One region of the Actinosynnema sp. NPDC037264 genome, then DNA from elsewhere that is predicted to be linked to it. Evidence: riboswitches for the same ligand, from Rfam matches in the RefSeq annotation. Region 1 holds a riboswitch; each other region holds the start of a gene.
The links. A riboswitch is a leader RNA that binds a small molecule or an ion and turns the genes downstream of it on or off. The one in region 1 is predicted to bind glycine.
Positions count from the first base shown of each region.

Region 2: linked by a shared signal. The riboswitch ahead of gcvP (aminomethyl-transferring glycine dehydrogenase) and the one ahead of gcvT (glycine cleavage system aminomethyltransferase GcvT) in region 1 are both predicted to bind glycine.
Region 3: linked by a shared signal. The riboswitch ahead of gcvH (glycine cleavage system protein GcvH) and the one ahead of gcvT (glycine cleavage system aminomethyltransferase GcvT) in region 1 are both predicted to bind glycine.

Region 1 is NZ_JBVJVK010000047.1:11,810-22,094, forward strand. Features, by position in the region: gene ACZ7GX_RS34280 (acyl-CoA dehydrogenase family protein) at 1-872, shown strand, start outside; gene ACZ7GX_RS34285 (CaiB/BaiF CoA transferase family protein) at 872-1,996, shown strand; gene ACZ7GX_RS34290 (hypothetical protein) at 2,413-2,574, shown strand; gene ACZ7GX_RS34295 (helix-turn-helix transcriptional regulator) at 2,777-3,265, shown strand; gene ACZ7GX_RS34300 (hypothetical protein) at 3,376-3,774, shown strand; gene ACZ7GX_RS34305 (DUF3817 domain-containing protein) at 3,789-4,091, shown strand; glycine riboswitch at 4,155-4,242, shown strand; glycine riboswitch at 4,244-4,339, shown strand; gene gcvT (glycine cleavage system aminomethyltransferase GcvT) at 4,468-5,568, shown strand; gene glyA (serine hydroxymethyltransferase) at 5,583-6,848, shown strand; gene ACZ7GX_RS34320 (malonic semialdehyde reductase) at 6,928-7,533, shown strand; gene ACZ7GX_RS34325 (hypothetical protein) at 7,621-8,271, opposite strand; gene ACZ7GX_RS34330 (S9 family peptidase) at 8,503-10,285, shown strand, end outside.
Region 2 is NZ_JBVJVK010000057.1:32,995-43,279, forward strand. Features, by position in the region: gene ACZ7GX_RS36990 (SigB/SigF/SigG family RNA polymerase sigma factor) at 1-7, opposite strand, end outside; gene ACZ7GX_RS36995 (ATP-binding protein) at 4-435, opposite strand; gene ACZ7GX_RS37000 (ATP-binding protein) at 561-1,316, shown strand; gene ACZ7GX_RS37005 (STAS domain-containing protein) at 1,338-1,757, opposite strand; gene ACZ7GX_RS37010 (hypothetical protein) at 2,202-2,444, shown strand; gene clsA (cardiolipin synthase ClsA) at 2,515-3,102, shown strand; gene gcvH (glycine cleavage system protein GcvH) at 3,164-3,547, shown strand; gene garA (glycogen accumulation regulator GarA) at 3,661-4,122, shown strand; gene ftsR (transcriptional regulator FtsR) at 4,137-4,811, shown strand; gene ACZ7GX_RS37035 (bifunctional nuclease family protein) at 4,955-5,428, shown strand; gene ACZ7GX_RS37040 (MerR family transcriptional regulator) at 6,278-6,844, shown strand; glycine riboswitch at 7,000-7,090, shown strand; gene gcvP (aminomethyl-transferring glycine dehydrogenase) at 7,243-10,131, shown strand.
Region 3 is NZ_JBVJVK010000064.1:25,717-36,001, forward strand. Features, by position in the region: gene ACZ7GX_RS38545 (ABC1 kinase family protein) at 1-855, shown strand, start outside; gene ACZ7GX_RS38550 (hypothetical protein) at 887-1,648, shown strand; gene ACZ7GX_RS38555 (transcriptional regulator) at 1,641-1,955, shown strand; gene ACZ7GX_RS38560 (glutathione peroxidase) at 1,952-2,437, shown strand; gene ACZ7GX_RS38565 (hypothetical protein) at 2,434-2,865, shown strand; gene ACZ7GX_RS38570 (L-serine ammonia-lyase) at 3,231-4,595, opposite strand; gene gcvH (glycine cleavage system protein GcvH) at 4,600-4,980, opposite strand; glycine riboswitch at 5,106-5,200, opposite strand; gene ald (alanine dehydrogenase) at 5,396-6,502, shown strand; gene ACZ7GX_RS38585 (hypothetical protein) at 6,846-7,028, shown strand; gene ACZ7GX_RS38590 (hypothetical protein) at 7,034-7,408, shown strand; gene ACZ7GX_RS38595 (ABC transporter ATP-binding protein) at 7,457-8,665, shown strand; gene ACZ7GX_RS38600 (ABC-2 transporter permease) at 8,665-9,537, shown strand; gene ACZ7GX_RS38605 (ABC transporter ATP-binding protein) at 9,632-10,285, shown strand, end outside.

The sequences.
Region 1 (10,285 bases):
ACAGCGGGATCGTCGCCCACTACCTCAACGCCTACGGCACCGAGGAGCAGAAGCTGCGCTGGCTGCCGAAGATGGCCTCCGGCGAGTACGTCGGCGCGATCGCCATGTCCGAGCCCGGCGGTGGCTCCGACCTGCAGAACATCAAGACGCGCGCGCTGCGGCGCGGTGACGAGTACGTGCTGTCGGGCTCGAAGACGTTCATCACCAACGGCGCGCAGGCCGACCTGGTGGTCGTGGTCGCCAAGACCGACCCCAGCCAGGGCGCGACGGGCATCTCGCTGCTGGTCGTGGAGACCGCGCAGGCGTCGGGCTTCCGCCGCGGCCGGGTGCTGGACAAGATCGGGATGCACGGCCAGGACACCGCCGAGCTGTTCTTCGACGACGTCCGCGTGCCCGCGGCGAACCTGCTCGGCACCGGCGAGGGCCAGGGGTTCATCCAGCTGATGCAGCAGCTGCCCCAGGAGCGGCTGATCATCGCGGTGGCGTCGGTCGCGGGCATCGAGGCGGCGGTCGACCTCACGCTCGCCTACGTCAAGGACCGCACGGCGTTCGGCCGGGAGCTGATCAAGTTCCAGAACACCCGGTTCAAGCTCGCCGAGTGCGCCACCGAGGCCCGCGTGACCAGGGCTTTCGTGGACGAGTGCGTGCAGGAGCACCTGGCGGGCCGCCTCGACGTGCCCACCGCGGCGATGGCCAAGTGGTGGGCCACCGAACGGCTGTGCCAGGTCGTGGACGAGTGCGTGCAGCTGTTCGGCGGCTACGGCTACATGGCCGAGTACCCGATCGCGCGCGCGTGGGCGGACGCGCGCGTGCAGAAGATCTACGGCGGGACGAACGAGATCATGAAGGAAATCATCGCGAGGTCGCTCTAGTGCCGGGGCCGCTGGAGGGGTTGAAGGTCGTCGAGCTGGCCGGCCTCGCGCCCGCGCCGTTCGGCTGCATGGTGCTGGCCGACCTCGGCGCGTCCGTGGTCCGGGTGGACCGCGTCGGCGGCGGCACGGAGGTGCCCCTGCTCGGCCGCGGCCGGCGCTCGATCGGGGTGGACGTGCGCCGACCCGAGGGCGCCGAGCTGGTGCTGCGCCTGGTCGCGGAGTCGGACGTGCTGGTCGAGGGCTTCCGGCCGGGCGTGACCGAACGGCTGGGCATCGGCCCGGCGCAGTGCCTGGCCCGCAACCCGCGCCTGGTCTACGGGCGGATGACCGGCTGGGGCCAGGACGGGCCGCTGGCCGACCGCGCCGGGCACGACATCAACTACATCGCGGTGGCGGGCGCGCTGGAGCCGATCGGCCGGGCGGGCGCGCCGCCGACCGTGCCGCTCAACGTCGTCGGTGACTTCGGCGGTGGCGGGCTGCTGCTGGCGCTCGGCGTGCTGGCCGCGCTGTACGAGCGGGAGCGGTCCGGGCGGGGGCAGGTGGTGGACGCGGCGATGGTCGACGGCGCGGCGCTGCTGACCACGTTCCTGCACGGGATGTCGTCGGTGGGCGCCTGGTCGGGCGCGCGCGGGACGAACCTGCTCGACGGCGGCGCGCCGTTCTACGACGTGTACGAGGCGGCCGACGGCCGGTTCGTCGGCATCGGGGCGCTGGAGGAGAAGTTCTACGCCGAGCTGCTGGTCGTGCTCGGGCTCGCCGACGCCGGGCTGCCCGGGCGGCACGACCCGGCGAACTGGCCGGAGCTGCGGGCCCGCATCGCCGCGGCGGTGGCGACCCGGACCAGGGACGAGTGGGCCGCGCTCGCCGAGGGCACCGACGCGTGCCTCGCGCCCGTGCTGGCGCCCGGTGAGGCGCCGAAGCACGGGCACAACGCCGAGCGGGGGACGTTCGTCGAGGTGGACGGGGTGGCGCAGCCCGCGCCCGCGCCGCGGTTCGGGCGGACGCCCGCGGCCACGCCCGGTCCGCCGCCCGCCGTCGGCGAGCACACGGTCGAGGTGCTGGCCGGGCTGGGGCTGGGCGGGGACGAGATCGCCGGGCTCCGGCGGTCCGGCGTGATCGGGTGACGGACCCGCGGGCGCGGACCCGATCGGGCCGGAAAAAGGCAAGGGAAATCACCTGAAGGGGTACCGGAAATGAGTGGCAGCCGCGAGCGGCCTTTGTCACGCTCGGTGCGTGCGTCGGCGCAATCAGGTGATGGGCTGTGCAGAGGTGGCAGTGTCTGAAGAACCTCGGTGTCCGTGCCAGGGGGGTGGGCGAGCGCCCGTACCTTGGTGATCGGCGGGACCACCGGTCCCCTTGATCGTCCGTTCGGGTGACTCTCCGGGCGACCCAGGCGTGGTTGCGTGGTGTTCGTGCGACCGGTCGAGGGATGGCGGCGGGTTCGATCGTCATCATCCGGGTGAATGAGGGACCATGGCCGTTGACACGACCGGAGCGGCGCTCGGCCGCCCTGCCCAGTGACACGGACGGAGACCGATCAGTGAACGTCAAGAAGGTGGTGACGCTGGCGGCGGTCGCGCTGGTGCTGTTCCTCCTGATCACCCAGCCGAACGAGTCCGCCGAGGCGGTGAGGACCGCGCTCGGGTGGCTCCAGTCCGGCGCCGAGTCGATCATCACCTTCGTCCGCAGCCTGTTCGCCTAGAGGTCCCGCGGTAACCCCGCGTACTCCCGCTCAATGCGGTCACGATCGGTGACTATGCGCCCCGAACGTTGCACCGTACGGGTGGAATGAGGGCTATAACGCCCTGGTAACAGGGTTTTAGACAAACCAGGGTCTAGCGGTTGTCGGTACCCGCTAATACGGTGCGTCGCATTGGCTGATCTTCGACCGATGAGGAGGCAGAATGGTCGAGGACTCCGGAGTCGACGAGCTGTTGCGGCAGTGGGCGGCTGAGCGCTCGGACGACGCCGAGCTGCAGGAGGTGAACCGGATCAAGGACGCGTGGCTCGCGGAAGCCCCGCCGTCCGCGCCGGGGATCCCCGTGCAGCGGGCGAATGGCGGTCCCCGCGGCCTGGTGAAGGTCGAGTCCGCGGATCCGGCGTACGTGGCGGCGATGCGGAAGCGGGCGCCCGAGGTGCCCGAGCCCCTGCTCGCCGCGGCCGCCAGCTACTGGCAGCTGGTCGGCGACCTGTCCGAGGCGGAGCAGTGGTGGGACGCGGGCATCAGCCCGTTGGACCAGCGCGCTCTGGACTACCGGGCGGCCGGGCTCTCGCCCGCCGACCTCGGTCGTCGCCTCGGCCCGATGACGGTGCTCCAGCACCTGCGTCGGGGTAGTGCGGCGGCCTGGTGCGTGGCCAGGTTGCAGAGGCAACGCCGGGACGGCGTGGCCTAGGTCCGACGAGTCGGGGCGGGCTCCTGCGGTCGAGGAGCCCTTGCCGTCGAGGTGCGGGCTCCCGTGCGGGGAGCCCCAGCCTCGTGCGACGCACGAAGTACTCTTGAGGCGTGCGAGGCCTCATCACCCCCCAGCGCCTGGCCATCGCGGCCGTCTGCCTGGCGTCGCTGGTCGTGTGCTGCGGCCTGGCCTACTGGCAGTGGGAGCGGTTCTCCGAGGCCGGTGGCACGTTCCAGAACCTCGGCTACGTGTTCCAGTGGCCGCTGTTCGGCCTCTTCCCCGCGTTCATGGTGTGGCGCATCCGCAGGCTGGACGCCCGCCGCAAGGCCGAGGCCGCCGCCGGGACGGCGGACGCCGCCGCCGAGGCCGCGCCGGAGCCGGTGGCCGCGCCGCCGCGGCCGGTAGTTACCGTTGAGCCCGTCAGAGCGCCCGTGCGGGACGACGAGGACGAAGAGCTCGCGGCCTACAACCGCATGCTCGCCGAACTCAACGCGCGGGACCAGCGGTGAGCGAAGGTAGGGCGATGAGCGGCGCGTTGACCAGGTTCCGGTTCATGGCTTACGTGGTCGGTGTCGGCCTGCTGCTGCTCGTGGTCGCGATGATCGCCAAGTACGCGGGCGACAGCGAGGGCATGATGCAGGTCGTCGGCCCGGTGCACGGCTTCCTCTACGCGGTCTACCTGGTGCTCACCGTCGACCTCGCGCTCAAGGCCCGCTGGTCGATCAAGGGCACGGTGCTGGTGCTGCTCGCGGGCACGATCCCGTTCGTGTCGTTCTACGCCGAGCGCAAGGTGGTCGAGAGCGTCCGGGCCGAGAAGAGCCTGTGACCGGGGTTGACCCCGCCCGCCGGGCACCCCTAGCGTCTGGCGGTACCAACTGAACACGGCCGTCGATGTCGCGCGGGAGAGTCCCCCAGCGGGGCGCCGAAGGAGCAACTCCTCCCCGGAATCTCTCAGGCACAGGTACCGCGCGACGAAGGCAACTCTGGAAAGCAGGCGCACCCCGGTGCGCCTCGCCCACGGTGCAAGCCGCCCCCACCGGGTGGTGAAGCTCTCAGGCTCATGGCAGAGGGGGAGGCTCACTCGACGAGGAGTCTCCGGTGGACCGTGTCATCCTTTCGCTCGTGAATCGCTCGGACGTGCCCGCCCGTCGACCCGACCGGTCGGCCCATCGGCATGTCCGCACCCAGGGAGGGCCCGCCTGATGGAAAGCCGCCGCACGCCCCTGCACGCCGAGCACGAGGCGCTGGGCGCCATGTTCACCGACTTCGCGGGCTGGCGGATGCCGCTGCGCTACGACAGCGAGCTGGCCGAGCACCACGCGGTGCGCACGTCGGCGGGCCTGTTCGACCTGACCCACATGGGTGAGATCCTGCTCACCGGCCCGGAGGCGTGCGCCGCGCTCGACCACGCCCTGGTCGGCCACGCGTCCGCGATCGGCGTCGGCCGCGCCCGGTACACGATGATCTGCGAGGCCGACGGTGGCGTCATCGACGACCTGATCGTGTACCGCACGGGTGATGAGGAGTACCTCGTCGTCGCCAACGCCTCGAACGCCGCCGTCGTGCACGAGGCCCTGGTCGAGCGGGCGAAGGGCTTCGACGCGGTGGTCGCGGACAAGTCGACCGACTACGCGCTGCTCGCCGTGCAGGGCCCGAAGGCCACCGCCATCCTCGCCGGCCTCACGTCGACCGACCTGGCCGCGGTGAAGTACTACGCGTCGTACCCGACCGAGGTCGCGGGCAAGCCCGTGCTGCTGGCCCGCACCGGCTACACCGGCGAGGACGGCTTCGAGCTGTTCGTCGCGCCGGACGACGCCGCGCACGTCTGGCGGGCCCTGCTGGAGGCGGGCGCACCGCACGACCTCAAGCCCGCCGGCCTCGGCTGCCGCGACACGCTGCGGCTGGAGGCGGGCATGCCGCTGTACGGCAACGAGCTCGGCCGCGACCGCACGCCGTTCCAGGCGAACCTCGGCCGCGTGGTGAAGCTGGACAAGCCGGGCGACTTCGTCGGCCGCGACGCGCTGGCCGCCGTCGCCGAGCGGGGCGTCGAGGAGGTCCTGGTCGGCCTGAAGACCGCCTCGCGCCGCGCGCCGCGGCACGGCTACCCCGTGCTGGACGCCTCGGGCGCCCGGATCGGCGAGGTGACCAGCGGCGCGTTGTCGCCGACCCTGGGCTACTCGGTGGCGATGGCGTACGTGGCCGTCGGCAACACCGAGCCCGGCACCCGGCTGTCGGTGGACGTCCGCGGCAAGCACGAGCCGGTCGAAGTCGTCGCACTGCCCTTCTACAAGCGCACCTCGTAAGGGAGACCCCACACATGTCCGAGCACTTCACCACCTCCCTCGCGGAGTTCGACCCGGAGGTCGCGAACGCCGTCGCCGCCGAGCTGCACCGGCAGCAGAGCACGCTGGAGATGATCGCCTCGGAGAACTTCACGCCGGTGTCGGTGCTCCAGGCGCAGGGGTCGGTGCTGACGAACAAGTACGCCGAGGGCTACCCCGGCCGGCGCTACTACGGCGGCTGCGAGCACGTCGACGTGATCGAGCGGCTGGCGATCGAGCGGGTGAAGGAGCTGTTCGGCGCCGGTTTCGCGAACGTGCAGCCGCACTCGGGCGCGCAGGCCAACGCGTGCGCGATGTTCGCCCTGCTCCAGCCGGGCGACACGATCCTGGGCCTGGACCTCGCGCACGGCGGCCACCTCACGCACGGCATGCGGATCAACTTCTCCGGCAAGCTCTACAACGTGGTGCCCTACCACGTGTCGGAGGCCGACGGCCGCGTCGACATGGCCGAGGTGGAGCGGCTGGCGACCGAGCACCGGCCGAAGCTGATCGTGGCCGGCTGGTCGGCGTACCCGCGCCAGCTGGACTTCGCCGAGTTCCGCCGGATCGCCGACTCGGTGGACGCCTACCTGATGGTGGACATGGCGCACTTCGCCGGCCTCGTGGCGGCGGGCCTGCACCCGAGCCCCGTGCCGCACGCGCACGTCGTGACCACGACCACGCACAAGACGCTCGGCGGCCCGCGCGGCGGCGTGATCCTGACCAACGAGGCCGACCTGGCGAAGAAGATCAACTCGGCGGTGTTCCCGGGTCAGCAGGGCGGCCCGCTGGAGCACGTGATCGCGGGCAAGGCGGTGGCGTTCAAGCACGCCGCGTCGCCCGAGTTCGCCGACCGCCAGCGGCGCACGGTCGAGGGCGCGAAGATCCTCGCCGAGCGCCTGTCGCAGCCCGACGCGGCGGCGGCCGGTGTGAAGGTGCTCACCGGCGGCACGGACGTGCACCTCGTGCTGGTGGACCTGGTGGCGTCCGAACTGGACGGCAAGCAGGCCGAGGACCGGCTGCACGAGGTGGGCATCACGGTCAACCGCAACGCGGTGCCGAACGACCCGCGGCCGCCGATGGTGACCTCCGGCCTGCGCATCGGCACGCCGGCGCTGGCCACGCGCGGTTTCGGCGCGGCCGACTTCACCGAGGTGGCGGAGATCATCGCGGCGGCGTTGCAGCCGTCGCCGGACCTGGCCGAGCTGCGGGCGCGGGTCGAGGTGCTGGCCGCCAAGCACCCGCTGTACCCGTCTTTGTGAACGACGACACGAAATAGCTCGCGCTTACTGGAGGTTGTCCCGTGCGCAACCCGCGTACGGGACAACCGAAAGAGGCACCATGACCGCCACCCTCGACACGCTGGCCCTCCCACGCGAAGCGCAGGACCTGCTGTTCCGCGAGGCCCGCACGGCGAACGCGTTCACCGACGAGCCGGTGACCGACGAGCAGCTCCACGACGTCTACGACCTCGTGAAGTGGGGCCCGACCGCGATGAACAGCCAGCCGCTGCGCGTGCTGCTCATCCGGGGCGAGGACGCCAAGGCCCGGCTCGCGCCCCACATGGCGGAGGGCAACCGGGCCAAGACCCTGGCCGCGCCGGTGACCGCGATCCTGGCGGCCGACACCGACTTCCACGAGCACCTGGCCACGACGTTCCCGCACTACCCGGGCGCGAAGGCGGCGTTCGCGGACGACGCGGGGCGCACCGAGGCGGCGAAGACGAGCGCACTGCTCCAGGCCGGCTACTTCATCGTCGGCGTCCGCGCGGCGGGCCTCGCCGCCGGACCGATGAGCGGCTTCGACGCCGAGGGCGTGCGCGGCGAGTTCTTCGCCGGCACCAACCAGCTGCCCCTGGTGATCGTCAACATCGGTCACCCGGACCACTCCGGCACCCACCCGCGCAACCCGCGCCTGGACTTCGCCGAGGCCGTCCGCACCCTCTGACGCCACTTCGAGCCGCACGGTCCGCGATGCGACGCCCTGATCCCCCGGCCAACCCCGGGCCGGGGGATCAGGGCGAGGCACAGTGGACTAGGCGGCGGGCGGCGTCACCCCCGGCGGCAGGCACTCGACGTTGCGCTTGCCGTCGGGCTGCACCACGAACCACGTGCCGCCCACGCCCTGGCCCTTCCACTGGCCGGGCGCCTCGTCCTTCGCGTAGGTGTAGAGCGGCCAGCCGTCGAGCGTCACCTGGTCGGTGCCGTCGGCCCGCTTCACCGTCGACACGAGCGCCGGGTCGACGCCCTGCAGCTGCGGCTTGCCGTCGGACAGCACGGGGGGCCACGTCACGGCGCACTGACCCTCGCAGTTGGACTTCGCCGGGTCCGGCGTGTCCTTGTCGAACCGGTACAGCGTGCGGCCGTCACCGTCCTGCACGACCTCGCCCATCTTGGGCACGCTCTTGCCGACCAGCGTGACCTGCGGGCCGGACGGCGCGGGCGCGGCCTGGCCCTCCGGCGCGTCGGCGGCGGGCTCCTCGACAGGCGCCGCCTCTTCGCTGGTCGGAGGGGCCAAGGGCTCCTGAACGTCGCCGTAGTCGCCCTGGGCCGCGGCGCCGACCTGCTCGGTCTGCGCGACCGTCCTGCCCTGCAGGCCGGTGGCGTTGGAAGTCCACATGACCAGCGCGAGCACGGCGGCCATGCCACCCGCGACGGCGATGGCGATGCGGTTTCGTCGGATCACACTCAACTCCTCCTCGGTCCGTCGATCGCTCCACCCACGACTACGGCCCGTCCGCCGACGCGGTTCAGCCCGCCTCGACGACGCGGACCAAGACAGGGGTCGCCCACCGCCACGACCGGGCACCGCCGCCGCACCGCCGGTCGGACGGTCGTCGCCTCGCCTGACCACAGCCAAGGCAGGGCACCGTCGCATCGCCTGACCGCCGGCCGGCCGGGGACATAGGGTGTCCGGGTGGGCAACGAGATCTCCTTCCCGCGCCAGCACGCGCGCACCCAGCGGTTCACCCTCGGCGCACCCCGGACGTTCACCGCGTCGCCGGACGGCGCGAAGGTGTACTTCCTCCGCACCGCCACGGCCACGAGCCGGGCGAACGGCCTGTGGGCGTTCGACACCGCGACCCGGTCCGAGACGCTGCTGGCCGACCCCGGCGTCCTGCTGACCGACCCCGAGGACCTGTCCCCGGAGGAACGGGCACGCCGCGAGCGCACCCGCGAGTCGGCCGCCGGGATCGTCGGCTACGCCACCGACGGCGACGCGCGGCAGGCGGTGTTCGCGTTGTCCGGCAGGCTCTTCGTGGTCGAACTCGCCACCGCCGCGGTCCGCGAGCTGCCGGTCGCGGGCCCGGTGGTCGACCCCCGGCTGGACCCGACCGGCCGCAAGGTCGGCTACGTGGCTGCGGGCGCGCTGCACGTGGTGGACCTGGAGTCCGGCGCGGACCGCGTGGTCGCGTCGCCGGACGGCCCGGACGTCACGTGGGGCCTCGCGGAGTTCATCGCGGCCGAGGAGATGGGCCGCCACCGGGGCTACTGGTTCTCCCCGGACGGCGAGCACGTGCTGGCGGCCAGGGTGGACAACGCACCCGTGCCGCGCTGGCACATCGCCGACCCGGCGAACCCGGGCACGCCCGCCGCCGAGATCGCCTACCCGGCCGCCGGCGAGGCCAACGCCGTGGTGGAGCTGGCCGTCCTCGGCGCCGGCCGGACCGACGTGACGTGGGACCGCGACGCCTTCCCGTACGTCAACGCGGTGTCGTGGACCTCGCACGGCAAGCCGCTGGTGCAGGTCCAGTCACGCGACCAGCGCCGCGTCCGGGTGCTCGCGGTCGACGTGGAGACCGGTGCCACCGAGGTGGTCGCCGACGACACCGACCCGCACTGGCTGGAGATCGTGCCGGGCGCGCCGCGCTGGACCCCGGACGGCGAACTGCTGCGCGTGCTGCCGATCGGCGACGCGAACCGGCTCGTCGTGGGCGACCGGCCGTGGACGCCGGACGGCTTCCAGGTCCGCGCGGTGCTCGACGTGGACGGCGACGGCGCGCTGGTCACCGCGTCCACCGACGACCCGACGCAGACGCACGTCTTCCTGGTCGGCCCCGAAGAGATCACCCGACTGTCCACTGAGGACGGGGTGCACGGCGCGACGCGCGCGGGCGGCGTGCTGGTGCTGTCCCGGTCGTCGATGGACCACTTCGGGCCGAAGGTCACCGTGTCGACCGGCGGTGAGATCGGCACGTTCGCCGAAACCCCCGTGCTGGCACCGGAAGTGCGGCTGCTGACCGTCGGCGAGCGCGACCTGAGGGCGGCGCTGCTGTTCCCGCGCGGCCACGTGCCGGGCACGAAGCTGCCGGTCCTGCTCGACCCGTACGGCGGTCCGCACGCGCAGCGCGTGGTGTCGGCGCGCAACGCCTACCTGGCCTCGCAGTGGCTGGCCGACCAGGGTTTCGCGGTCCTCGTCGTGGACGGCCGCGGCACGCCCGGTCGCGGTCCGGCGTGGGAGCGGGAGATCGCGTTCGACTTCGCCGGCGCCACCCTGGAGGACCAGGTGGACGCCCTGCACGCGGTCGCGAAGGGCGAACCCGACCTCGACCTGACCAGGGTCGGCATCCGGGGCTGGTCCTACGGCGGCTACCTGGCCGCGCTGGCCGTGCTGCGCCGACCGGACGTGTTCCACGCGGGCATCGCGGGCGCGCCGGTCACCGACTGGCGGCTCTACGACACCCACTACACCGAGCGCT
Region 2 (10,285 bases), on a different contig from region 1:
CCGTCACGCATCCACCGTCCCCAGCGACCGCTTGACCAGGTCGATGTGCACCTCGAACGCGTCCGCCTGCGGCGCGACCCACGTCGTGACCGAGTCGACCAGCGCGCTCAGCACCCGCCAGCCGAAGCTGTCCCGGTCCGGCGGCGCCGACCGCTGCGAGCCCACCTTGGTGAACACCTGCACCGAACCGTCGACCACCACGAACTGGGCGCTGAGCACGGCACCCCCGGCGGCCAGCGAGATCAGGGTCGAGCACGCCTCGTCGACCGCCAGCTTCAAGTCCTCGATGGAGTCAAGGTCGAAGTCCTGCCGCATGGCGATGTCCGCCGCCACGGCTCGGACGATCGACAGCTGCGTGGGGTCGGCCGCCATCCGCAACTCGACCCCGGCCAGGGCGTTATCCGACTCACCGCTTCGCGGCTCAGTGTGCGACACGCTCACCTCGTCGTCCGTTCTGTCTCGTTGTGCTGCTGAAGCTATCGATACCCGAATTGATCGTCGTTCACACGTGTAGCCGACGCGCGGGCCGGGAAGACTGCTTGGTGCGACGGGGAGGCCTTTTGACCGATCAACTCGCGGACCACCACTGGGGTGTCGAGTTCCCGGCACAGCCCGGGCAGCTCGCCGTGGTACGCGCCCGGCTCGACGCGTGGCTGGCCGCCGAGGGACTGCCGGAGGACGACCGGTACGACCTGCTCCTCGCGGTCAACGAGGCCGCGAGCAACGCCGTGGAGCACGCCTACGGCCCTGACGAGCACGGTCTCGTCCACATCGACGCCGACGCCAGACCCGACGGCAGCGTGCGCGTCGTGGTCAGCGACCACGGCGGCTGGCGCGTGCCGCCGCCGACCCTGACCGCCCGCGGTCGGGGTCTGCTGCTCATGCGCGAGAACGTCGACGAGGTGATGGTCGACCGCAGCGCGACCGGCACCACCGTCACCCTGGTCCTCGGTCCGCGCCACCGCTCTCGCGGCACGTTGCTCGCCGTACCGCCACCGGTCGACCCGGTGGACGTGACGGCCCGTGACGGCTGGGTGGAAGTGCACGTTCGCGGCGACGTCCCGGCGCACGCCGCGCCCGCCGTCCGTCGCCGCATCCTGACCGCCGCACGGGGCGGGACCGTACCGGTGGTCGTCGACCTGCGCGCGTTGGGCGAGCGCAGCGAGGGCCTGATCCGCAGCCTGCGCGCCGTCGCCGACGCCGCCGCCGCGGCGGGCAACCGGGTCGTCGTGCGCGCACCCGAAGACGGCCACGCCCGCCGCGCACTCGTCGCGGCGGGCGTGGACCAAGTCGTCGACCTGGTGCCGCACGTCTAGCCCCGGTCCGTCATCGCCGGCTCAGCGGGACTCGTCGGCCTCCAGCGCCTGGTCGACCGACTCGAAGACGCTGAACACCTCGCCCAGGCCGGTCGCGGCCAGCGGGCGGGTCACGGCGCGCTCCACCGCCACGACGCGGAACGCCGCGCCACGGCGCTTGGCGTGCTGCGAGGCCTCCACCAGCACCGCGAGGCCGGCCGAGCCGAGGAAGCTGACCCCCGACAGGTCCAGCACCAGGGCGCTGCCCGCGTCGAGGTGCTGCAACGCGTCCGCCCGCAGTTGCGGCGCGGTGAGCATGTCGATCTCACCGCTCACCGCGAGCACGGTGACGCCTTCGGCCGCGGTGCGCGCGGCGAGTCCGAGCTGCCCGGCCCGCGGGCTCTCGGCCGCGGCGGACTCGGCTCCGCTCGTCGCCACGACGTCCGGATCCTGAACCGTCACGAGGCACTCCTCTTCAGCTGGAACCGCTGGGTGGGAAGCCCGGACGCACCAAGTGTGCGCGCACTACAGAACAGCAGCGTGGCGGAAACGTTTCCCCGCTAGCCGGACTTCCCGGCGCGGCTGTTGGCTCAACCGCTGCGCCACCCACCGTACGGAGCCGGTCGCGACACCACAAGCGCGTGGGTGGCGCCCTGATAGGCACCAGTGTAATGCGCTGTTCGGTGTGCGGTGGACGACGCACGGTGAACGGTTTGGGGCCGCCGGGGCCGGTTACACCTCGAGGGAAGCGTTCCCGCCCGTGGCGCGCAACTGGGCGACACAACCGCCCGCCGGCCGGAATCGGGCATGAATGAGGAGGTGGTCTCGACCACAGTCGCGCAGAATCGGGTGACGGGGATAACGCCGCGAGAGCCGTGAGCGACAACCCTGGTGGAGGGATTTCACATGAGCACCAGAACGGAAACCGAGTCCGAGCCCGCGAAGCGCGGGGCGGCGCGTGCCGGCGCCACAGGCGCGGCGGCGCTGCCCACAGCCCCCTGCAGCGTGGTGTGGAGCAAGGGCCACGCCTACGTGCTCGAAGGTTTCCGGGCCCGCTGGGTCGGCGTCGACGACCGAGGTCGTCCGCAGGCGCTCAGCGGTGACGAACTGCAACGCCGCGGCTGGAGCCGCACCCGTTCGAACAACTGAACGAGCCCGCGAGGGGTCGCACCGCGAGTCGACCACCGGGGCACGCCGGGCGGCCATCTACAGTGCGGACGTGTCGCACGATCCAGCCGACCGGCTGCTGACCATCCCGAACGCGCTGAGCGTGTTGCGGCTGCTCGGCGTGCCCCTGTTCCTGTACCTGCTGCTCGGGCCGCACGCCGACGGCTGGGCGCTGGTCGTGCTGGTCGCGGCGGGCCTGTCCGACTGGCTCGACGGCAAGATCGCCCGCTGGCTCGACCAGGCCAGCAAGCTCGGCGCCCTGCTCGACCCGGCCGCCGACCGCCTCTACATCCTCGCCACGCTGGTCGCGTTCGTCGTGCGCGGCATCGTGCCCTGGTGGGTGGCGGCGGTGCTGGTCGGCCGCGAGCTCGTCGTCGGCGTCTGCCTGCCCGTGCTCCGGGCCCGCGGCTACGGCCCGTTCGAGGTCAACTACCTCGGCAAGGCGGCCACGTTCAACCTGCTCTACGCGTTCCCCATGCTCCTGCTCGCCCAGGGCGCCTCCACCGCCGCGCAGATCGCCCGTCCGGTGGCGTACGCGTTCATGGTCTGGGGAGGAGCCTTGTACCTGTGGTCAGGCGTGCTGTACGTCTACCAGTTCGGCCTCGCGATGCGGCGACGGCCGGGTGTCGCGCCGGCCTGAAGGTCGACGTGGGAAGATCCGGCGGAGCGTTGATCCACCGTCATTGAAGGAGCACACCGCGGTGATTCCCGAGGAGCTCAAGTACACCGAGGAACATGAGTGGGTGCTGCGCACCGGTGAGGACACCGTGCGCGTGGGCATCACCGACTACGCCCAGGAACAACTGGGTGACGTCGTGTTCGTCCAGCTCCCGGAGCTCGGCGAGCAGGTCGCGGCCGGGCAGACGCTCGGCGAGGTGGAGTCGACCAAGAGCGTGTCCGACATCTACGCGCCGCTCGCGGGCGAGGTCGTCGCCCGCAACGACTCGCTCGACCAGCAGCCCGACCTGGTGAACTCCGACCCGTACGGCGAGGGTTGGATGGTGGAATTGCGGCTGGAGGACCCGTCCGCGGTCGACGACCTGCTCGACGCCGCCGCGTACCAGGAGCTGGTGGCACAGGGGTGACGTCGATCTTCCGGCGGCTCTTCGGTCGGTGGGGGAGCCGCTCCTCAGACCAGGGTTCGGGCACGATAGGTTCTAGCGGTCTCGACGGTTCCAGCAGCAGGAGGAGAGCTCAGGTGAGCACGAACGACGGGCCAGGCGTTCCGCCCGAGCAGTCCCCGGAGCGGACCTCCGTTTTCCGGGCCGACTTCCTCGCCGAGGTCGAGGGCGCCGAGGCGCCCGCCCAGGAGCCGGCCGTCGCGGGTGTCGACGCACTGCCCGCCGGTTCGGCGCTGCTCGTGGTCAAGCGCGGCCCCAACGCGGGGTCGAGGTTCCTGCTGGACCGCGACACGACCAGCGCGGGGCGGCACCCCGACAGCGACATCTTCCTCGACGACGTGACGGTCTCCCGCCGCCACGCCGAGTTCCGCCGCGAGGGCGGCGAGTTCGTGGTCATCGACGTGGGCAGCCTCAACGGCACCTACGTCAACCGCGAGCCCGTCGACCAGGCGGTGCTGGCGAACGGCGACGAGGTGCAGATCGGCAAGTTCCGCCTCGTGTTCCTGACCGGTCCGGGCGCCGGGGGCCAGGGGGCCTGAGCGATGGGGCTCCGGTGACGGCGGCCGGGCGGCCACGCGGGGGGTTGAGCATCGGGGCGGTGCTGGCGCAGCTGCGACCCGACTTCCCCGACGTCACCATCTCCAAGATCCGATTCCTGGAGTCGGAGGGCTTGGTCCGCCCGGCGCGCACGGCCTCGGGGTACCGGCAGTTCACGTCCGCCGACGTGGACCGCCTGCGGTACATCCTGTCCGCTCAACGGGACAGGTACCTGCCGCTGAAAGTCATCAAGGAGCAGTTGGACGCGGCCGACCAGGGCGCGTCGAAGGCGATGCGCGCGGTCGACCTCGCACCGGCCGCCGGGCACCGGGTCACCCGCGAGGACCTGCTGGCGCGCGCGGGCATCGAGCCGGGCGTGCTGGCGGACCTGGAGCAGCACGGCCTGATCAGGCCAGGTGCGGGCGGGTTCTACGACCACGAGGCCGTGCAGATCGCCTCGACCGTGCGGGCGATGGCCGAGCACGGCCTGGAGGCCCGGCACCTGCGCCCCTTCCGCGCCGCGGCCGACCGCGAGGTCGGGTTGGTGGAGCAGGTCGTCGGCGCGGCCCACCGCTCACGCGACCGTGACGACGTGGTGCGGGAGTTGGCGGCGCTCTCCGTAACGCTGCACACACTCTTGGTGAAGGTCGGTTTGCGAGAGGTCGTCGGACGACCTGTTTCGCCGAGGTGAACACGTGTCCGCATCGTGATCCGAAGCGGGCGGGCGGTTGCGCACAGGGCCCGCTTGGCGGGTAGCGTCGAAAGAGTACGTGGGGGATCCTCGTTGGTAGCGGGGACGCCAGAATTTCAGCGCGCTGAGGGAGGCGAGACCCGATGAGCGAAATGCGCGTCGTCGGCGTGCGGGTGGAACTGCCCGCCAACCAGCCGATCCTGCTGCTGCGCGAAACCGAGGGCGAACGGTACCTGCCGATCTGGATCGGATCGGTCGAGGCCACGGCGATCGCGTTGGAGCAGCAAGGTGTCCGTCCTGCCCGGCCGTTGACGCACGACCTGCTCAAGGACGTCATCGGAGCCCTCGGCCGGCAGCTGGAGCAGGTGCGGATCACGGACTTGCAGGAAGGCACCTACTTCGCGGAACTCGTCTTCGACGGCGACATCCGCGTGTCCGCGCGGCCGAGCGATTCGGTGGCGCTGGCCCTGCGGATCGGCGTGCCGATCCACGCGGAGGAGTCGGTGCTGGCGGAGGCGGGCCTCATCATCCCGGACGAGCAGGAGGACGAGGTCGAGAAGTTCCGCGAGTTCCTCGACTCCGTATCGCCCGAGGACTTCCGCGGCGCCGACACGTAACCGTCCGCCCCCACCACGCCCTGCCTACCGGCACGGCCCCGGCACACCAGAGCACGCCTCCCCACAGCCGTCCACTGACACGCCCTTGCCCACGCCCTTCCCGAAGGAAGGGCTTCGTGTCATCCCGCCGACCTGGCTCCGCCCTACCGCGCGTGTCAAGGGGGCTGTGTGTCCCTTGCCGCGCCCGTCCACCGATGCCTGCCCCCTTGATACGTGTGGTAGCCCGTAGGGAGGTCGGTGGGATGACACGAAACCCGCACCACAACGGACCCGCCGCCGAACCACCCACCGGCCCGTCATCCTGCTGATCTGCCCGTCCGGCGAGGACATGCTTTTCAGCCTGCACGCACCCCCGCCGCACCCCGCCGCACCCCTACCGCCTGGGACCGCACACCACTGCCCCGGGCCTCACACCAACCTGCCGCTTGCGGACAAGCGGGTCGGGTGCTTGACAAAACCAGCCCGTCACCGATCCGTCGAACCGCTCTCCACCACGCCCCGCGAAGGGCCGCGCCCAAGGGCCCCACACCGTCAACGGCCCCTCGCGAGCGTGTGCGGTGCGTTGTGGATCAACCCCGCGTGCCACCTCCAGGTGTCACGCCTCTGGGTTACACAACGTCAACCTTCGTCCGCTAAACGATCACTAAACGTCACCCGAATGGCTTACGACAGGCGACTCTCTCAACCTCAACCTCACGTTGAGGCAAGACACGCCCAGCGCGTCGCGTTGACCTGCCCCCTACCCGGTCTTACCGTCGAACTCAGGTGAATTGCCACGGTGTGATTCGGGCACCGCGGCGGCTTCACGTTGGTCGCCGGTCGTCGTGACCGGACCGAGGGGAGGCAGGCGTGGTCGAGGAAGCGCCCATCCGGGCCGGATCCGGCGAACAGGGTGAGCTGTTCCCGGACTCCTCGCTGCCGGACGAACTGGTCGGGTACCGCGGCCCCGCCGCGTGCCAGATCGCGGGCATCACCTACCGCCAGCTGGACTACTGGGCGCGCACGGGGTTGGTCAACCCGACGATAAGGAGTGCCCACGGCTCCGGCAGCCAACGGCTCTACTCGTTCAAGGACATCCTGGTCCTCAAGGTCGTCAAGCGGCTGCTGGACACCGGTGTCTCGTTGCAGAACATCCGGGTCGCGGTCGACCACCTGCGCCGCCGCGGCGTGCAGGACCTGGCCCGGATCACGCTGTTCAGCGACGGCACCACCGTCTACGAGTGCACGTCGCCGGAAGAGGTGGTCGACCTGCTCCAAGGCGGCCAAGGGGTGTTCGGCATCGCGGTCTCCGGCGCGATGCGGGAGATCAGCGGCACGATCCACGACTTCCCCGCCGAACGCGCGGACGGCGCCGAGATCGTGGAGCCTGCCGACGACGAGCTGTCCCGCCGGCGCCGCACGAGGGCCATCGGCTGACCGCCCGGCGCAAGGCGGCCGGCTGACCGACGTGCTCGCCCGGCGCAACGCGGCCGGCTGACCGGCCCGCACACCCGGCGCAACGCGATGAGATCCACGTCGCGCCGGCGGTACCGCTCACCCACCCGCCGGGTACGATTTCGCGCGTAGTCGCTTTATCCCGTGCGGGAGAGTCCGAGCCAGTCTCGGCGCCGAAGGAGCAAATCCTCCCCGGAACCTCTCAGGCGCAAGGACCGTGCGGGTGAGACGCCTCTGGAAAGCGGGTCGGCCACCACCGACCGACCCCGCCGACGGTGCAAACCCGACAGCCGGGTGAAGCTCTCAGGCGCCCGCCGGGCAGAAGACAGAGGGGGAGGGCAACGGCAGAAGTCTGTCCGGAGCCCTGGAGGCCAGCACCGATGACGCAGGACCGCATCCCCCTCGCCGCACTCGAGCACGGCACCCCGTTCGCCGACCGGCACGTGGGCCCGCGGCCCGCCGAGCTGGCCCGCATCCTCGACGTGATCGGTGTCGGCTCCCTGGAGGAACTGGCGCAGCACGCCGTCCCCGAGTCGATCCGCGAGCGCGACCTGGTGCTGGACCTGCCCGCGCCCGCCACCGAGACCGAGGCGCTGGCCGAGCTGCGCGCCCTCGCCTCCCGCAACCGCCCGATGACGCAGATGATCGGGCTCGGCTACTACGGCACGACCACGCCGCCGGTGATCCGCCGCAACGTGCTGGAGAGCCCCGCCTGGTACACCGCGTACACGCCGTACCAGCCGGAGATCTCCCAGGGCCGCCTCGAAGCCCTGCTGAACTTCCAGACGATGGTCGCCGACCTGACCGGCCTGCCGCTGGCCAACGCCTCGATGCTGGACGAGTCCACCGCGGCCGCCGAGGCCATGACGCTGGTCCGCCGCGCGGGACGGTCCAAATCGAACAAGTTCGTCGTGGACGCCGACACGCTGCCGCAGACGCTGGCCGTCATCGAGACGCGCGCCGAGCCGCTGGGCATCGAGATCGTGACCGCCGACCTGTCGCAGGGCATCGAGGGCCTCGGCCTCGGCGGCGACTTCTTCGGCGTGCTGCTGTCCTACCCCGGCGCGTCCGGCGTGGTGCGCGACCACGCGGCGGTCGTCGAGGAGATCCACAAGGCGGGCGCGCAGGCCGTGGTCGCCGCCGACCTGCTGGCGTTGACGCTGCTGCGCCCGCCCGGCGAGATCGGCGCGGACGTCGTCATCGGCACCACGCAGCGCTTCGGCGTGCCGATCGGGTTCGGCGGGCCGCACGCGGGCTACATGGCCGTGCGCCAGGGCTTGGAGCGGCAGCTGCCCGGCCGGCTCGTCGGCGTGTCCGTGGACGCGGACGGCTCGCTCGCCTACCGCCTCGCCCTGCAGACGCGCGAGCAGCACATCCGCCGGGAGAAGGCGACCAGCAACATCTGCACCGCGCAGGTCCTGCTGGCGGTGATCGCGTCGATGTACGCGGTGTACCACGGTCCGGAAGGGCTGAAGGCGATCGCGACCCGCGCCCACCGGATGGCGACCGTGCTGGCCGCCGGTCTGCTGGAGGGCGGCGTCGAGATCGTGCACGGCGAGTTCTTCGACACCGTGCGCGCCCGCGTCGAAGGACGTGCCGCCGCCGTCGTCTCCGCCGCGCGCGACCTCGGCGTGAACCTGTGGCAGGTCGACGACGACGTGGTGTCCATCGCGTGCGACGAGACCACCACGCGCGAGCACCTGGTCGCGGTGTGGAAGGCGTTCGGCGTGACCGTCGCGGACGTGGACGGCCTGGACGCCGACACCGCCGACGGCATCCCTTCCGACCTGCGCCGCACCAGCGACTACCTGACCCACCCGGTGTTCCACTCGCACCGCTCCGAGACCGCGCTGCTGCGCTACCTGCGCGCGTTGTCGGACAAGGACGTCGCGCTGGACCGCAGCATGATCCCGCTGGGCTCGTGCACGATGAAGCTCAACGCCACGGCCGAGATGGAGCCGATCACGTGGCCGGAGTTCGCCGACCTGCACCCGTTCGCGCCCGCGTCGGACGCCGACGGGCTGCTGAGCATCGTCGGTGACCTGGAGCGGTGGCTGGCCGAGGTCACCGGGTACGACGCGGTGTCGTTGCAGCCGAACGCGGGCAGCCAGGGCGAGTTCGCGGGCCTGCTGGCGATCCGCGCCTACCACCGCGCCAACGGCGACGACCACCGCGACGTGTGCCTGATCCCGTCCAGCGCGCACGGCACCAACGCCGCGTCCGCCGTGATGGCCGGGATGCGGGTCGTGGTCGTCAAGTGCGACGACCACGGCAACGTGGACATCGAGCACCTGCGTTCGACGGTCGACGCGCACCGCGACGACCTGGCCGCGATCATGATCACCTACCCGTCGACGCACGGCGTGTACGAGGACACCGTGCGCGAGGTGTGCGGGCTGGTGCACGACGCCGGTGGCCAGGTGTACGTCGACGGCGCGAACCTCAACGCGCTGATCGGGTTGGCGCAGTACGGCAAGTTCGGGTCGGACGTGTCGCACCTGAACCTGCACAAGACGTTCTGCATCCCGCACGGCGGCGGTGGCCCGGGTGTCGGGCCGATCGGCGTGCGGTCGCACCTGGCGCCGTTCCTGCCGAACCACCCGTTGCAGCCGTCGGCCGGTCCGGCGACCGGTGTCGGCCCGATCAGCGCCGCGCCGTGGGGTTCGGCGTCGATCCTGCCGATCTCGTGGGCGTACGTGCGGATGATGGGCGCCGACGGCCTCCGCCGCGCCACGCTCACCGCCGTGGCGGCGGCGAACTACGTGGCCCGCCGCCTGGACGAGCACTTCCCGGTGCTCTACACCGGCGAGGGCGGTTTCGTGGCCCACGAGTGCATCCTCGACCTGCGGCCGATCACCAAGGCGACCGGCGTGACGGTGGACGACGTGGCGAAGCGGTTGGCGGACTACGGGCTGCACGCGCCGACCATGTCGTTCCCGGTGGCGGGCACGCTCATGGTGGAGCCGACGGAGAGCGAGGACCTGGGCGAGATCGACCGGTTCATCGACGCGATGATCGCGATCCGGCACGAGATCGACCGCGTCGGCTCGGGCGAGTGGCCGGTGGACGACAACCCGCTGCGCAACGCGCCGCACACGGCGGCCTCCATCGCGACGGAGTGGAACCACCCGTACAGCCGGGAGGTGGCGGTGTTCCCGGCGGGCACGTCGGCGCCGAAGACCTGGCCCCCGGTGCGCCGCATCGACGGCGCCAAGGGCGACCGCAACCTGGTCTGCTCCTGCCCGCCGGTCTCCGCTTACGGCGGCTGACCACCCGCCGGTCTCCGCTTGCGGCATCTGACCGGTCTCCGCTCACGGCGGCTGACCGGTTCCCGCTCACGGCGGTTGACCACCGCGGCGTCGCACGGGAACCCGGGGGGACCGGGTTCCCGTGCGGCACCGTCGTGGCTCAGCCGGTCGCACG
Region 3 (10,285 bases), on a different contig from region 1:
GACGCGCTGCTGCGCCAGGTGATGCTCAACGGCGTCTTCCACGCCGACCCGCACCCCGGCAACATCATGCTGCTGGGTGACGGCCGGCTCGGCATGCTGGACTTCGGCTCCGTCGGCCGGATCGACGCGCAGCTGCGCGCGGCGCTGGGCAAGCTGCTGCTGGCCATCGACCACGGCGACCCGGCCGGCCTGCGCGACGCGCTGCTGGAGCTGGTGGCCCGGCCGGACGAGATCGACGAGCAGCAGCTGGAGCGCGCGCTCGGGCAGTTCATGGCACGGCACCTCAGCACCGGGATGCGGCCGGACGTGGAGATGTTCGGCGACCTGTTCAAGCTGGTCTACCGGTACGGGCTGAGCATCCCGCCGGAGATCGCGGCGGTGTTCCGGGCGCTGGCCACGGTGGAGGGCACGCTGGCCGCGCTGTCGCCGGGGTTCAACATCGTGGTCGAGTCGCGGTCGTTCGCGGACAAGCAGTTCAGCGCGCACCTCACGCCGGAGTCGCTGAAGCGCACCGTGACCGAGGAGCTGCACGCGCTGATGCCCATGCTGCGGCGCCTGCCACGACGGGCGGACCGGATCTCCAGCGCGTTGGAGCAGGGTCGGCTGGGGCTGAGCATGCGGCTGTTCGCCGACGAGCGCGATCGGCAGTTCATCGTCTCGCTGCTGCACCAGGTGATGCTGACCGTGCTGGGCGCGACGGCGGGCGTGATGGCCGTGCTGCTGCTGGGCGCGGACGGCGGGCCGCACGTCGGGCCGGACCTCTCGCTGTTCCAGGTGTTCGGCTACAACCTGCTGGTCATCAGCGTGCTGCTCGGGCTGCGGGTGGTGGTGACGATCTTCCGGCCACGCGGTTGACGCGGTTGGTTTGCGGTGCAAACCTGACCGGGTGGCAGACCTGCTGGGTGACCTGGCCGAACTGCGCCGTCGGGCGCGGGAGGACCGGCACGCCTACCCGTTCCCGCTGCTGTTCTTCGGCGTCGCGTCGTTCTTGGCCGTGCCCCTGTACGCGCCGTCACCGGGGGCCGCGGCGGCGTGGAGCCCGTTGACGGTGCTCGGCGCGCACCCCGAGGTGCGGCACCCGACGCTGCTCGGCCTGTACTGGCTGCTCGTGCTGGTGGTGGGCGGGCTCGCCACGGCGTGGTGGTACCGCAGGCGCGGCGCGAGGGTCGGCATCGAGACGTCCACGGCGGGCTACCTCGGCGCGTTGGCGATCGGGTTGAGCGCGCCGGTGGTCGGCGTGGTGCTGGCGGTCGTCCTGCCGGGTCACCGCGTCGGCGCCTCCTGGCCGTGGTCGGGCACGGCGATCGGGCTGATCGTGCTGGCCGTGGCCACCGTGCTGTGGCGCCGCCGCGCGCCGCTGGTGCCGACGGCGGCCGCGGCGGTGCTCGGCACGGCGGTGCTCCAGTACGACCAGGGCCCGATCGGGCAGTTCATCGCGATCGGCCTCGGCCTGGTGGTGCTGGCGGCGGTGGAGCGCAGCACCCGGTTCACCACCATCACGGCGGGGTACCTGGTCGCGCTGTGCGTGTCGGCCGGCTTCACGCCGCCGGCCGCGGTCGACCCCGGCACGTGGTCGTTGGGCAGCGTGGTCGTGCTGCCCGGGTTGGTGCTCCTCGTGGGCGGTGTGGTGGGCTTGCGGCGTGGCTGAGCACCCCACCGCGTCGCTGGACGACGTGGTGCACCAGAGGCACCGGCTGGGCATCCTCACCGTGGCGGCGGAGGCGAAGCGGGTCGAGTTCGGCTACCTGCGGTCCACTTTGGAGCTGACGGCGGGCAACCTGTCGCGGCACATCGCCGTGCTGGAGGAGGCCGGGCTGGTGGCCGTGGAGAAGGGGTACGACGGCAAGCGGCCGCGGACGTGGGTCGGCGTGACGGCGGCGGGGCGGGCCGCGCTGGCGGCGGAGATGACGGCCCTGCGGGCGCTCGTCGAGCGGCACGTAGCCTCGCAGCCATGAGCATCCACGACATCCCGCTGCGCACGCTGTCCGGTGAGCCGTCGAGCCTGGGCGCGTTGGAGGGCAAGGCCTTGCTGGTGGTGAACGTCGCCTCGAAGTGCGGGCTGACGCCGCAGTACCAGGGCTTGGAGCGGTTGCAGGAGCGGTTCGCGGGGCAGGGGTTCTCCGTGGTCGGGTTCCCGTGCAACCAGTTCGCCGGGCAGGAGCCGGGCACGGCGGAGGAGATCGCCACGTTCTGCTCCACCACGTACGGCGTGACGTTCCCGCTGTTCGAGAAGGTCGAGGTGAACGGCCCGTCCCGGCACCCGCTGTACGCCGAGCTGACGTCGTTCGCGGACCTCGACGGCGCGGCCGGCGACGTGCAGTGGAACTTCGAGAAGTTCCTGCTCGCCCCGTCCGGCGAAGTCGTCGCCCGGTTCCGGCCGCGGACCGAGCCGGAGGACGAGGCGGTCGTCAAGGCCATCGAGTCGGTGCTGCCTTGACCGCGCGGGCGGAGTTGGAGCGCCTGGCCCGGCAGGCGCGCGACGAACTGGCCGCCGCCGGCCTGCCCCTGTCGCACGAAGGGCTGGCGCCGGACCTGCAGTGCGGCGTCACGGTCCGGGTGACCATGTGGGAGCCGGACGACGGCGTGGTGCACGCGGACTGGCGGCCCAGCCCCCGGCTCAGCCGGGTGGCGGTCGACGCCCTGCGCCACAAGCACCTGGACCACCCGGCCCTGCACCAGCAGGGAGCCGTGTCGCAGGCCATGGCCGACGCCGTCATCACCATCCTGACCGCCGCCGGCTTCACCGCCCGGCACACGACGAACGACTACCTCCCGTACGGCGTCGACGTCCTCGCCGCACCCGAAGGCCCGCCCGCGTGGGCGGTCCACGACGACGAGCTGACCATGCCGGGCTGGTCGGGGTGACCGAGGCCGGGACCGCCCTCCGCAAGGGCAGCCCCGGCCTCGGTCCGAATTGCACACTCGCGCTCACGACGGCGTGAACCTCCTCCCGTAGCCGCTGCTGAATTCTGCTGTGCTGGATCAAGGCGCGCCGACCTGAGGGCGCGACAGCTGGCAGCAGCAGCAGTCGGGACGATCGCGTGGTCGAGAAGTGTTGTGCGGCATCGAGGTTCAGGCCGAAGACGCGCGAACGGGCTCCACCCCGCGTTACAAGGTGGAGCCCGTCAGGTGCGGCTCAATCAGGCCGCCTCCAGGCCGTGGGACGTCAGGCAGTGGCGAGAACCATCGAGCACCGATGCAAGACGTCTGCGCTGGTCAGGGGCTATAGATCAGCACTCGATGACGTTCACGGCGAGGCCGCCGCGGGCCGTCTCCTTGTACTTGACCTTCATGTCCTTGCCCGTCTCACGCATGGTCTTGATGACCTTGTCCAGCGACACGAAGTGGGAGCCGTCGCCGCGCAACGCCATCCGCGCCGCCGTGATCGCCTTGATCGACGCCAACGCGTTGCGCTCGATGCACGGGATCTGCACCAGTCCCCCGATCGGGTCGCACGTCAGCCCCAGGTTGTGCTCCATGGCGATCTCGGCCGCGTTCTCCACCTGCTCCGGCGTGCCACCCAGCACCTCGGCCAGCCCGCCGGCCGCCATCGAGCACGCCGAGCCGACCTCGCCCTGGCACCCGACCTCGGCTCCGGAGATCGACGCGTTCTCCTTGAACAGCACGCCGACCGCACCCGCCGTCAGCAGGAACCGCACCACGCCGTCGTCGGACGCGCCCGGCACGAAGCGGGTGTAGTAGTGCAGCACCGCGGGCACGATGCCGGCCGCGCCGTTGGTCGGCGCGGTCACCACGCGGCCACCCGCGGCGTTCTCCTCGTTCACCGCCAGCGCGAACAGGGTCACCCAGTCCATCACCCGCAACGGGTCCGTGGCGTAGTGCTCGGCGGCCATCCGCTGCCGCATCTCGGCCGCCCGCCGCCGCACCTTCAAGCCGCCGGGCAGCACCCCGGTCCGCGTGCAGCCGCGCTCGACGCACTCCTGCATCACGTCCCAGATGCGCAGCAGCCCCGAGCGCACCGACTCCTCGTCGCGCCACGACCGCTCGTTGGCCAGCATCACCTCGCTGATCGACAGCCCGGTCTCCCGGCACCGCGCCAGCAGCTCGTCACCGGTCCGGAACGGGTGCGCGACCGGCGTCTCGTCGGGCTTGATCCGGTCCGCCCCGGTGGCCGTGTCGTCCACCACGAACCCGCCGCCGACGGAGTAGTACACCGCCGAGTCGACCACGACGTCACCCGAGTGGGCGGTGAAGCTCATGCCGTTGGGGTGCAGCGGCAACGACTTCCGCCGGTGCATCACCAGGTCGGCGTCCTCGGTGAACGCGATCTCCCGCACCCCGGCCAGCCGCAGCCGCCCGGTCGCCCGGATCTCCGCCAGCCGCCGCTCGGCCTCCTCCGGGTCGACCTCCTCCGGCCGGCTGCCCTCCAGGCCCAGCACCACCGCCTTCGGGCTGCCGTGCCCGTGCCCGGTCGCGCCGAGCGACCCGAACAGCTCCACGTGCACCCGGTCGACCGAGGCCAACGAGGGCCGCAGCCGTTGCGCGAACATCATCGCCGCGCGCATCGGGCCCACCGTGTGCGAGCTCGACGGTCCGATGCCCACGGAGAACAGGTCGAACACGCTGATCGCCATGACGTCAGTCCCCGGTCAGTTCCGCGTACTTCGCCGCGGTCAGCAACCCGGACGCGTCCGTCACGGCCACCTTGAACAGCCACCCGGCCCCGTACGGGTCGTTGTTGATCAACGACGGGTCGTCGACCGCGGCCCGGTTGACCTCGACCACCTCGCCGCTGATCGGCGCGTACAGGTCGCTGACCGACTTGGTCGACTCCAGCTCGCCGCACACATCGCCCGACTTCACCACGGCGCCGACCTCGGGCAGCTCCACGAACACGATGTCACCCAACGACTCCGCCGCGTACGACGTGATGCCGACCGCCACGGGGTCCTGGGTACCCGGCGCCCAGTCCACCCACTCGTGCTCGGGCGTGTACAGCAGGTTGTCCGGAAAAGTCACGACAGCGCTCCCTCACGGCAAGGTCCACCAGAGCCCCACTCTGTCCTGGGACCTGAGAGCTTCACCGACGCCGGAGCGGCGGCTTGCACCGTGGGTGCGCGGACTTGCGCGCTTTCCAGAGTCGCCTCACCCGAGCGGTTCTCGCTGCCTGAGAGTGTGCGGGGTACTTGCTCCTTCGGCGCCCCGGCACGTTCACCGAGGTCTCTCCCGCGCGGGTTCCGGCGCTCCTGGCGCGCCGCGGCCGATGTTCAGTTGGTTGGCCCGCACGCTAGGTGCCGGGCCCGACGGGTGTCAACGCACCGCCGGGCTTGTTCGATCAGCACAGTGGCGCAGGGGTGCGTTGGTGCCGGCCGCACGATGACACCGAATACCCGTTACCGGACCTTTGGTGTAACAACGGCCGAAGGAGCCCACCGTGCGGATCGCCGTCCCCCGCGAGATCAAGAACCACGAGTACCGCGTCGCGCTGACCCCGGCGGGCGCGCACGAGCTGACGCAGCGCGGCCACGACGTGGTGGTCGAGGCCGGCGCGGGCCTCGGTTCGGCCATCACCGACGAGGAGTACCTGGCCGCGGGCGCGAAGGTGCTGGCGGGCGCGGACGACGTGTGGGCCGAGGGCGACCTGGTGCTCAAGGTCAAGGAGCCGATCGCCGAGGAGTACCCGCGGCTGCGCAAGGGCCAGGTCCTGTTCACGTACCTGCACCTGGCCGCCGACCGGCCGCTGACGCAGGCGCTGCTGGACTCGGGCACCACCGCCGTCGCCTACGAGACCGTGCAGACCGCGAACGGCGCGCTGCCGCTGCTGGCGCCGATGTCCGAGGTGGCGGGCAGGCTCGCGCCGCAGGTGGGCGCGTTCTCGCTGATGAAGCCGTCCGGCGGGCGCGGCGTGCTGCCCGGCGGCGTGCCCGGCGTGCACCCGGCGCGGGTGGTCGTGATCGGCGGCGGCGTGGCGGGCCTGAACGCAGCGGCGATCGCCGTCGGCATGGGCGCGGACGTGCAGATCCTGGACACCAACGTGGACCGGCTGCGCCACATCGACGCCCTCTACCAGGGCCGCCTGCGCACCGTGACGTCCAACCGGTACTCCGTCGAGCAGGCCGTCCGCGAGGCCGACCTGGTCATCGGCGCGGTGCTGGTGCCCGGCGCGAAGGCGCCGAAGCTGGTGAGCAACGAGCTGGTCGCCGACATGAAGCCCGGCTCCGTCCTGGTGGACATCGCGATCGACCAGGGCGGCTGCTTCGCCGACTCGCGCCCGACCACGCACGCCGACCCGACCTACCAGGTGCACGACACCGTCTTCTACTGCGTGGCGAACATGCCCGGCGCCGTGCCGCGGACGTCGACCTACGCGCTGACCAACGTGACGCTGCCGTACGCCGTCGCGCTGGCCGACCAGGGCTGGGAGGCGGCGCTGCGGGCGGACGCGTCGCTGGCGCTCGGCCTGAACGCGCACGAGGGCCTGCTGACCAACCTGCCGGTCGCGCAGGCGCACGGGATGACCCACACGCCGCTCGACTTCTGAGGACCCACCGCGAAGGGCCCCGCTCACGTGCTGTGAGCGGGGCCCTTCGGCGAAAGAAAGACGGCCCGCTCAACCAGCCTGGGGGTCACTGGGAGCGGGCCGCGTCGCCAATCTTAGCCGGGAACGGGGGTCGCTGCCCAGTGACCCCACCGATCCGGCCGAGATTCCCACCCGGCGGTGGCGACGCGCTGTGCCCAAACTCAAGCAATCGAGTGAACTTGGGTGATAACGGGTAAGTCACGACGGCCCCGCGACCGATGCACAGGGCGGGAACCCCGCGGCTACCCGGCGGGGTCGTCCGCTCGCGCGGCGCTCTGCCGCGCCACCTCCGATCGGAGCGCAGATGGCTGAACCCGAGGGCTGGATCGACTGCCACGACCCGTTCGGGCGGGACCGGTCGATGACCGTGCTCGTCGAGGACGACCGAGTTCTGCTGGTCGCGCCGCCCGGCGAGTCCGCCGTGATGTCCGTCACGCAGACGCGCAGGCTGCACCGCCTGCTCGACCAAGTCGCCGACAGGATGTGACGGCCGTGGACGAAGCGCTGCGGGCCGCCGTGATGCGCCGGCTGGCGCTGCTGGACGAGGCCGCCGAGACCGGCGAGGCGGACGCCCTCGTGCCGCTCGCGCGGTCCGAGATCCACCGCCTGGCCGACGGCTGGCGGCTGCTGCTGACCGTGCACCAACCGGATCCGGACGGCCGCTGCGGCGCGTGCCCCGGCATCCTGCGGCACAAGAAGTGGCCGTGCCAGGTGTGGACGATGGCCCACCAGCACCTCATCGGCGACGGCCTGCCGCACCGCGAACGCCGCCGTCCGCTGCGCACGCTGCGACATTCGAAGGAGGTCGAGACGACGGCCGAGATACCCAGGGTCGCGTCGAAACCGCGGCATGCCCTCCCCGAGTGACCCTCCTAGGGCAGGATGACGCCCGGTAGGAGTACTCGGGAGGGACGCGTGCACGACGGCAGTGGCCGCATCGTGGTGCAGAACTTGACCAAGCAGTTCGGTCCGGTCGCAGCGGTGCAGAATCTCAGCTTCACGGTGGAACCCGGTTCGGTGACCGGCTTCCTCGGCCCCAACGGGGCCGGCAAGACGACGACGCTGCGCATGCTGCTCGGCCTGGTGACCCCGACCGCGGGCACCGGACTGATCAACGGCAGGCCGTTCGCCCAGCTCGGCAACCCGGCGCGGGTGGTCGGCGCGGTGCTGGAGGCGCAGGGCTTCCACCCCAAGCGCACGGCGCGCAACCACCTGCGGGTCTACGCGGCCGCGATCGGCGTGCCGGACTCGCGCGCCGACCAGGTGCTCCAGCTGGTGGGCCTCGGCGCGGCCGGCGACCGCAAGGCGGGCGGGTTCTCGCTGGGCATGAAGCAGCGGCTGGCCCTGGCCACCGCGCTGCTCGGCGACCCGCAGATCCTGGTGCTCGACGAGCCGGCCAACGGGCTCGACCCGGAGGGCATCGCGTGGCTGCGGACGTTCCTGCAGTCCTACGCGCGCAGCGGGCGGACCGTGCTGATCTCCAGCCACCTGCTGGCGGAGGTCGAGCAGACCGTCGACCAGGTGGTCGTCATCAGCCGCGGTCAGACCATGTACTACGGCTCGCTCGACCAGCTGCGCGACCAGCAGCAGGGCCGCGTGCTCGTGCAGCCGTCGGACACCGGCGCGCTGGTCGCGGCGTTGCGCGAGGACGGGATCAGCGCGATCGAGCAGCTGCCGGACGGCCGCATCGCGGTGACCGGCGTGGAGGCCAGGCAGGTCGCCGACACCGCGTTGAAGGCGGGTGTGTCGGTCTACGGCATCCAGGAGGAGAAGGTCGACCTGGAGCGGCTGTTCTTCCAGCTCACCAACGGCCAGTACGCGGCGCCGGGCCAGTACGCCCAACCCGGCGGCTACCAGCAGCAGCCGCCCGCCGGGTACCAGCAGCAGCTACCGGCCGGCTACCAGCAGCCGTACCAGACACCGCCGCAGGGCTACCAGCAGCAGCCGCCGCCGGGCTACCAGCAGCCGTACCAGCAGCCGCCCGGTTACGAGCAGCAGTACCAGCAGCAGTACCAACAGCCCCCGCAGGGCTACGAGGCGCCACCACCGGGGTCCCAGCCGCCGCCGCAGGACAACCCGTACGGACAGCAACACGGTCAGGGCGGCCTCGGGGGCGGTGCGTGATGGGCAACCTGATCAAGTCGGAGTTCCGCAAGACGACCACCACGGGCCTGTGGTGGGGCCTGATGATCCCGACCGTGCTGCTCGCGTTCGGCTGGGCGCTCGGCACCGGGGCCATCTTCAAGACCGTCTCGGACATCATGAACAACGACGAGGCGGCGGAGCTCACCGCGCTGCTCAACGTGGACCCGTCGCAGTGGCAGATGTCGGTGTTCGGGATCGCCCGCAGCATCAACGTGGCGACGATCTTCCCGATGATCTTCGGCGGCCTGGCGATCGCGAACGAGATCAACCGCAAGACGATCACCACGACGTTCCTGACCTCGCCCAACCGGGTCTCCGCGCTGGCCGCGAAGATGATCGTCTACATCCTGTGGGGCGCGATCTTCGGCATCGCCATCGTCGCGTCGGTGAGCATCGGCATCGCACTGACCTCGAACTCGGGCTCGTTGCCCGACGCCGGCGGCTGGCTCGCGCTGGCCGGTGTCGGCGTGCTGTCGTCGATCCTGATGACCATGTTCGGCGTCGGCGTCGGCGCGCTGATGACCAGCGTCGTCGGCACCACCGTGGTGCTGCTGCTCTACATGCTGATCGTGGAGAACGGCATCCAGCTCGTGCTGGCGTCGCAGGGCCTGCCGGAGATCATCGGCTTCCTGCCCAACGGCGCGGTGAACGGCATGACCGGCTCGGTGGCGTCGTCGCTGTTCCTGTCGAACGCCGGCGTCGTGCCGGAGGACATGGTCGAGTTCCTGCGGGCGATCGCGGGCGCGCTGGGCGCGTTCGACTGGTGGTTGAGCGGCCTGGTCTTCCTCGTCTGGACGGCGTTGTTCTTCCTCGGCGGCTGGGCGGCCACTCAGCGCAAGGACATCACCTGATCGCGTGTTATTGATCGGCTGACGGAGGCCGCCCGAAGGTTCGGGGCGGCCTTCGTCACCTCCAGGGGGGCCGACACCGTCGGTGGTCCGACCTATGTTGGACCTCGTGACTTCTCCCGACGGCTGGATCCGCAGGCTCGCCAAGGCGTGCTGGCAGCACCGCGCCCTCGTGGTGCTCTCGGTGCTCGCCGCCGTCGTCGGCGTCGGGTTGCAGGCCGTCGGTCCATTGTTGATCAAGGTCGCCGTCGACGACGCGATGGCCGGCCGCACGGACCGCCTGACCTGGCTCGCGATCGTCCTGGTCGGCTTGGAGCTGCTGACCTTCGGCACCGCGTTCGTGCGCCGGTTCCTCGGCGGCCGGCTGGCCGTCGACGTGCAGCACGACCTGCGGCAGGCCGTGTTCGGCGCGGTGCAGCGGTTGGACGGGCCCAAGCAGGACGCGTTGCGCACGGGCCAGGTGGTGTCCCGCTCGATCACCGACCTCCAGCTGGTCAACAGCCTGCTGTCGATGACGCCGCTGGCGTTCGGCACGGTCGTGTTCGCGGTCGCGGCGATCGTGGCGATGTTCTGGCTGTCGCCGCTGCTGACCGTGATCGCGCTGGTGATCACCCCCGCCGTCGGGGTGGTCGCGGCGCGCAGCAGGCTGACGCTCTTCCCGGCCACCTGGTCGGCCCAGCAGCGCGCGGCCGACGTGGCGCAGCACGTGGAGGAGACCGTCACCGGCGTGCGCGTGGTGAAGGGGTTCGGC